2 regions of the Cellulosimicrobium sp. TH-20 genome follow, and region 2 is predicted to be linked to the other one. Evidence: riboswitches for the same ligand, from Rfam matches in the RefSeq annotation. Region 2 holds a riboswitch; the other holds the start of a gene.
The links. A riboswitch is a leader RNA that binds a small molecule or an ion and turns the genes downstream of it on or off. The one in region 2 is predicted to bind S-adenosylmethionine.
Positions count from the first base shown of each region.

Region 1: it holds a riboswitch for S-adenosylmethionine, as region 2 does, so the genes downstream of both, B8281_RS04485 (methylenetetrahydrofolate reductase) here and B8281_RS00790 (ABC transporter substrate-binding protein) in region 2, are expected to answer to the same signal.

Region 1 covers NZ_CP020857.1:988,656-992,057, forward strand. The annotation lists gene metE (5-methyltetrahydropteroyltriglutamate--homocysteine S-methyltransferase) at 1-733, opposite strand, end outside; gene B8281_RS04485 (methylenetetrahydrofolate reductase) at 766-1,827, opposite strand; SAM riboswitch class I at 1,833-1,935, opposite strand; gene B8281_RS04490 (cation acetate symporter) at 2,147-3,402, opposite strand, start outside.
Region 2 covers NZ_CP020857.1:168,894-172,295, reverse strand. The annotation lists gene B8281_RS00800 (LLM class flavin-dependent oxidoreductase) at 1-834, shown strand, start outside; gene B8281_RS00795 (contact-dependent growth inhibition system immunity protein) at 1,055-1,375, shown strand; SAM riboswitch class IV at 1,742-1,855, shown strand; gene B8281_RS00790 (ABC transporter substrate-binding protein) at 1,959-3,402, shown strand, end outside.

The DNA.
Region 1 (3,402 bases), 820 kb from region 2:
CGGCGAGCTCGGTGAACGGCACGTCGACCGAGTCGGTGACGAGGATCGGCTCGTCGAGCTGGACCCACGGCGCCCCCGCCGCGGCGAGCGCGCGCAGCAGGTCGGCGTAGGCGGCGACGACGTCGTCGAGGCGGTCGAGCGGCGAGTACCCGGCGGGCGCGTCGTCCGCGGCCTTGGACAGCGCGAGGAACGTGACCGGCCCGACGACGACGGGCCGCGTCACGACGCTTGCCTCCTTGGTCTCGACGAACTCGCGGACGACGCGGTCGTCGACGAAGCGGATCGGGGTGTCCGGGCCGATCTCGGGGACCAGGTAGTGGTAGTTGGTGTCGAACCACTTGGTCATCTCGAGCGGGGCGTCGTCCCCCTGGCCGCGCGCCACGGTGAAGTAGCCCGCGAGGTCGAGGCGGCCGGCGTCGTCGGTGAGCGACGCGAACCGCGACGGGACCGCCCCGAGGGCCGCGGCGACGTCGAGCACCTGGTCGTAGAAGGAGAACGACCCGGGGACCGAGGCGTCGTCGGCGCCGAGGCCGAGGTCGACGAGCCGGCGGACGGTCGCGAGGCGCAGCTCGCGGGCCGTGGCCTCGAGCTCGTCGGCCGACGTCTTGCCGGCCCAGAACGCCTCGACGGCCTTCTTCAGCTCGCGGCGGCGCCCGATGCGCGGGTAGCCGAGCACGGTGCCGGCGGGAAAACCGACCGGGTTCTGGGTAGGGGAGGGTACGGAAGTGGCCATGATCGAAACCTCTTGCTGGTCCGGAGGACCGGTCAGACGGGCGCGCCGTGCGTGGCGGCGCTCGTCGTGGGCAGGGAGGTGCCGGTGACCCACGGCCCGCTGGCCAGGTCCGGGACGAGCGGGGCGGCGGCGGCGCTGGCGCCGCCCCCGGTCCCGACCGACCCGCCGCCGAGGTGGACACCCTCGAGCAGGTCAAGAGCGGCGCGGTGCTTGTTGAACGTGTACACGTGCAGACCGGGCGTGCCCGCGTCGAGGACGCGCTGCGCGAGGTCGACCGAGTACGCGATCCCGTAGGCGTGCTGCGCCTCCGGGTCGGGCAGGGCGTCGAGCGCGTCCAGCAGGTGCTGGGGCGCGCGCACGCCCGTGAGCTCCTCGACGCGACGGAGCCGCGCGGGCTCCGTCGTGGGCAGCAGCCCGGCGAGGATGGGGATCGTCACGCCGGCCGCGCGGGCCTCGGCGACGAAGTCGGTGTACGACGACGCGTCGTAGAAGAGCTGCGTGATCGCGAAGCTCGCGCCGGCCTGCTGCTTCTGCCAGAGGCGGCGCACCTCCTGGGTGCGCGTCGTGCCGGCGGCGGGGTTCCCGTCGCAGAACGTCGCGACGGCGATCGTCAGCGGCCGGGCTGCGCCGCGCAGCGCGACGGCGGGGTCGGACGCGCAGCGCGACGCCTCGACCTCGCGCAGCAGCGCGACGAGCTCGGTCGACGACCGGACGCCGTCGGGCGCGGGCTGCCAGTCCGGCTGGTCGCGCGGCGGGTCGCCCCGCAGCGCGAGGAAGCTCCGCACGCCCTCGTCGAGGAAGTCGGTGATGACCGACTCCACGTCCTCGCGCGACGCCCCGACGCACGTGAGGTGTGCGATCGGCAGCACGGGCGTGCCCTGGAGCAGGCGTCCGACGACCTGGCGCGCGGTCGCGCGGTCGGTGCCCGCGGCGCCGTACGTCACGGACACGAAGTCGGGGTGCGTCGCGACGAGACGGCGTGCCGTCTCCCAGAACTTCGGGGCCGCGTCCGGTCGGCGCGGGGGCATGAGCTCGAACGACACCGTCGGCCGAGGACGGCCCGGACGGTGCGCGAAGGATGCCTCTGAGGTCATGCGTCACTCCATCGACCCTGGCGTTAGCACCTTTGTCCTCGGGAGGCTTCCGTCGGCGGGTTGCTGCGGTGTCGTCGAGCCAGGACTCTCGACCGCTCTGGATGGTTGGCACGATCCTACGACCCATCCGACATGCGGTCGAGAGCGCCCGCCAGGTGAGATGCGGAGGGATCGGCCGGAGGCGTAGCGGCGCCCCGCGCTACGGATCTCAGGCTCTCTACGCTACGAATTTCAGGTTTCCTACGCTACAGATTTCAGGTGCTCGAGCGAGGTCCCAGACACCGACCATGGCGACGGGTCGTCGTCGGCCTTGCAGGTCTCAGGCCCTCCGGCGCTCGGGCACGTGCAGGCGGCGGAGGAACCGGTCGGTGCGCAGCGGCGGCCCGCGCCGGTCGAGGAGCGACACGACGACGACGGTCGCCGTCGCGAGCGGGATGGTCCAGGCGGCGGGCTGGGCGAGCAGGGCGCGCACGACGCCGGGGACGCCGTCGGCCGTGCTGCCGGACGGGCTCCCGTACCCCGCAGCGACGAGCGCGGACGACGCGAGCAGCGCCGTCGCGCACAGGACGGCGCCCACGACCATGCCCGCCACCGCGCCGCGCGCGGTGAGGCCGCGCCACCACACGCCGAGCAGGATCACGGGGGACAGGGCCGACGCCGCGAAGACGAACACCGTCCCGACGCTCGTCACGAGGCCCTGCGGGATGGTGACGAGCGCGAACGCGAGCGGGATGAGCGTGCACGCGACCGCCGACCAGCGGAAGGACCGCACGGTGCCGCCGAACAGGTCCTGGCTCACGACGCCCGCCAGAGCGACCACGAGCCCCGACGACGTCCCGAGGAACGCGGCGAACGCCCCGGCGACGACGAGCGCGGCGAGGAGCTCGCCGCCGAGCCCGGGCACGAGGCGGGTCGGCAGCGTGAGGACGACGGTGTCCGCCACCCCGGGCGCCGCGAGGTCGGGCGCGACGACCCGCGCCACGAGCCCGAGCGTGCTCGACACCATGTAGAACACGCTGATCATGACGAGCACGACGACGGTCGTGCGGCGGGCCGAGCCGCCGTCGGGCGAGGTGTAGAAGCGCACGAGGACGTGCGGCAGGCCGGTCGTGCCGAGCAGGAGGGCGAGCAGGAGCGAGACGGTGGCGTACGCGTCGAGGCCGCCCGGCCCGGCCTCGTGGGGGAACACGGCGGCGGGGTCGAACGTGACGACGGCGCCGCCGGGCTCGAACGCCCCGCCGAGCGCCATGAGCACGAAGACGAGCGGCACCGCGAGCGCGGTGAGCTTGACCCAGAACTGGAACGCCTGGACGAACGTGATGGAGCGCATCCCGCCCGCGGCGACGACGGCGCTCACCACGACCGCGATCCCCACCGAGCCGACCCACGGCGGCACCGCGGCCACGCTCGTGATGACGAGCGCCGCCCCGTGGAGCTGCGGCACCACGTAGAGCCACCCGATGACGAGCACGAGCACGCTCGTCACGCGGCGCGCGACCACGGAGTCGAGCCGGGCGTGCACGAAGTCGGGGATCGTGTACGCGCCGCTGCGCCGCAGGGGGCCCGCGACGAACA
Region 2 (3,402 bases):
ATCCGCGTCGCCGAGGACCTCGCGACGGTCGACCAGCTGAGCCGCGGGCGGCTGGAGATCGTCATCGGCAAGGGCAACGAGGTGCTGCAGTACCCGCTGCTCGGGCTGGACCTCGACAAGCAGTACGAGTACCTCCAGGAGAACTACGAGCTGCTGCGCCTGCTGCTGTCGGAGGAGGACGTCAGCTGGAGCGGGCGGCACCGCCACGCGCTGGAGCACGCGACGACGCTGCCACGGCCGTTCGCCGGGCCGTTCCGGATCTGGCACGGGTCGGCGACGTCGCGCTTCGCGGTGGACCTCGCGGCCCGGTACGGGGACCCGATCGTCAGCGCCAACGCGTTGCAGCCGCGCGAGAACTACCAGGTGCTCATCGACCGCTACCGCGAGCAGTACGCGGCGCACGGGCACGACCCGGCGTACGGGTTCGTCGGGTCGGGCTCGGGCGGGCTGTTCCTCGCCGACACGACGGAGGAGGCGATCGAGCAGTACCGCCCGATCTACGAGGGCCAGGTCGCGGCGGCGGCGCGCCGGGGGTACGGGCCGGACGCCGTCGGGAAGGCACCGAGCTTCCGGACGGTCGAGGACGCCGTCGAGCGCGGGCCCGCGCTCGTGGGGTCGCCGGAGCGCGTGGCGGAGAAGATCCTCGACTACCACGCCTCGTACCGGCACGACCTGCAGTCCGTCTCGGTGAACCACCTGATCCCCGCGGCGCAGCAGGAGGACGTGCTGCGCCGGTTCGCGGAGGAGGTCGTGCCCGTCGTGCAGGCCGAGGTGAAGACGGACCTGTGGAGCCCGGCCGACACCCGCCGCGCGGCGGGGTTCACGGCGGCCTGACGAGGCATCCTCGACGCCACGGCCGGTTCGCTCTTCCTCGAGCCGGGCGGCGTGGATGACGGAGGTGGCTGCGCTGCGGGCCCGGCGGCAGGCTGAGAACACCCCTGCTGAAGAGGCCCACGGTGTAGCGTCGCGTCCCGGGCGCAGCTCCGGTCTCGACGCAGGCTCTCGCACTCACGCCGCCCTTCCTTGACGCGACGACCCCTCCGCGAGGTGCGCCATGACGACCCACCACTCGCTCGACGCGTTCTTCGGCTCGTTCTTCCACCAGGACTGGGAAGAGGACTACGGGAGTCCCGCAGGTGCTCTGGCGCGCTTCCTGGACCTGGTCGGCCCCAGCAGGTACGACGGACTCGTCGACGAGATCGACAGCACCCTGGACCGCTACCGTTCCGACGAGCAGGTCGTCGAGTGGATCAACGGCCGGCTTCATGCCGAGCTCTATCGCGAGGCCGTGGGAATGCCGCTGCGCGACTGGCTCCTCGTGGTGCGGGGAGAAGTGACGGCGAGAATCACCGCATCAGATCTTGACGGTCCCTGAGGAGTTTCGCTCTCTCGGTCTCTCGCGTGCCGGCTACGGTCGGCGGGCCTGATCGCGACGGCTCCGGTGGCGCGTCGTGCTCGGCGTGCCGGCGCACGTCCGGGCGTCGACGACGTCGCTGTCGACGCCCGTGGCGCGCGCTTCGCTGTCGGTGGCGTCGCGGCGGTCCGTGCTGCCGCAGGTCGGGCGCCCGTCCGAGCGCGCCCGGTCCGTGGCGCCACCCCACCTCCCGAGTCGCCCTTCCCGGCGCGGTGACACGCGAGACGGCCGCGACTCGCGTCGTCTCGGCGGAAACAACCGTCCGCCTGGCGGGACGGCCGTCTCGATACTTGACTCAACCAGTCGAGATTGTCTTTCCTGCTCCCAGGTGACGAGCGTCAGCACGCAGGCCCGGCTCGCTGACCAGCAACCCTTCGACGTGACGGGGTGCTCCGGGAACGACCTGACCGCGTGGCTCCCGCCGCGCGGTAAGCACGGCACCCCGGTGGGTCCCCCGCCGCGCCGGCCCTGGGCCCGGCACGGTCGACCACCGGCGCCGGACGACCGCCGGTCCTCAGCCGGCACACGAGGAGAGCAGCACGACATGATCCCCACACCTCACCGACGCCGGTCCCTGACCGTCGCCGCGGCGGCCGCCGCGACGGGCCTCCTGCTCAGCGCGTGCGCGGGCGGCGGCTCCGGCGCGTCCGACGGCGACGGGTCGCCCAGCCCGTCCGGCGAGCCCGTGACGGGCGGCGACCTGACGTTCGCCCTCACGGTCGACTCGCACTGCATCGACCCGCAGCAGGTCGGCAACAACGACGCCATCGCGGCGGCCCGCCAGACCGTCGCGTCGCTCACGGCGCAGGACCCGGAGTCGGGCGAGATCCTGCCGTGGCTCGCGGAGAGCTGGGGGGTGAACGACGACGCGTCGAGCTACACGTTCCACCTGCGCGACGACGCGACGTACGCCGACGGCACGCCGATCGACGCCGAGTCGGTGAAGACGAACTTCGACGCGATCGTCGCGCTCGGCGCGACGGCGTCGCTCGGGTCGCAGTACCTCGTCGGCTACGAGGGCACGACCGTCACCGACCCGCAGACCCTCACGGTGGACTTCGCGGAGCCGAGCGCGCAGTTCCTCCAGGCGACGTCGACGTTCTCGCTCGGCCTCCTCGCCCCGTCCTCGGCCGGCCTGAGCGTCGAGGACCGCTGCGCTGGGAAGTTCGTCGGCTCGGGCCCGTTCTCCGTGAAGTCGTACACGCAGGACCAGGAGATCGTGCTCGAGAAGGTCGCGGGCTACGCGTGGGGCTCGGAGGCGAGCGACCACCAGGGCGAGGCCTACCTCGACACGGTGACGTTCAAGGTCATCCCCGAGGCGAGCGTGCGCAGCGGCAGCCTGGAGTCGGGGCAGATCGACGCCACGGCCGCGATCTCGACCGTCGACCTGCCGCAGTTCGACGGGAACGGGTTCTGGCTCGAGTACCGCGCCAACCCGGGCGTCGTGTTCAACCTCTTCCCCAACGAGTCGAGCCCGCTCGCGGGCGACGAGGCCGTGCGGACGGCGATCCTCCAGGGCATCGACCGCGAGCAGATCGCGGACACCGTGCTCAGCGCCCAGGACGAGCCGGCCACGAGCGTCCTGTCGCACTCGACCCCGCTGTACGAGAGCGTCGCGGACGAGCTCGCCTACGACCCCGAGGGCGCGAAGAAGATCCTCGACGACGCGGGCTGGGTCGAGGGCGCCGACGGCGTCCGGGAGAAGGACGGCCAGAAGCTCTCCACGACCGTGACGTTCTGGCAGGTGCCGGAGCCGCTCGAGCTCGTCCAGCAGCAGCTCGCGCAGATCGGCGTGGACCTCCAGCTCCAGCACGTGACCGTCGCCGAGTCGCAGGCGATCAAGGAGAGCGGCGACTTCGACTTCGACTACTACAACCTCACGCGCTCCGACCCGGACGTGCTGCGGACGATCTTCTCGGCGAACGCGCGCAACATCAACCAGCGCGACGCCGAGGAGGTCGACGACCTGCTCGACGCGTCGGCCGCGG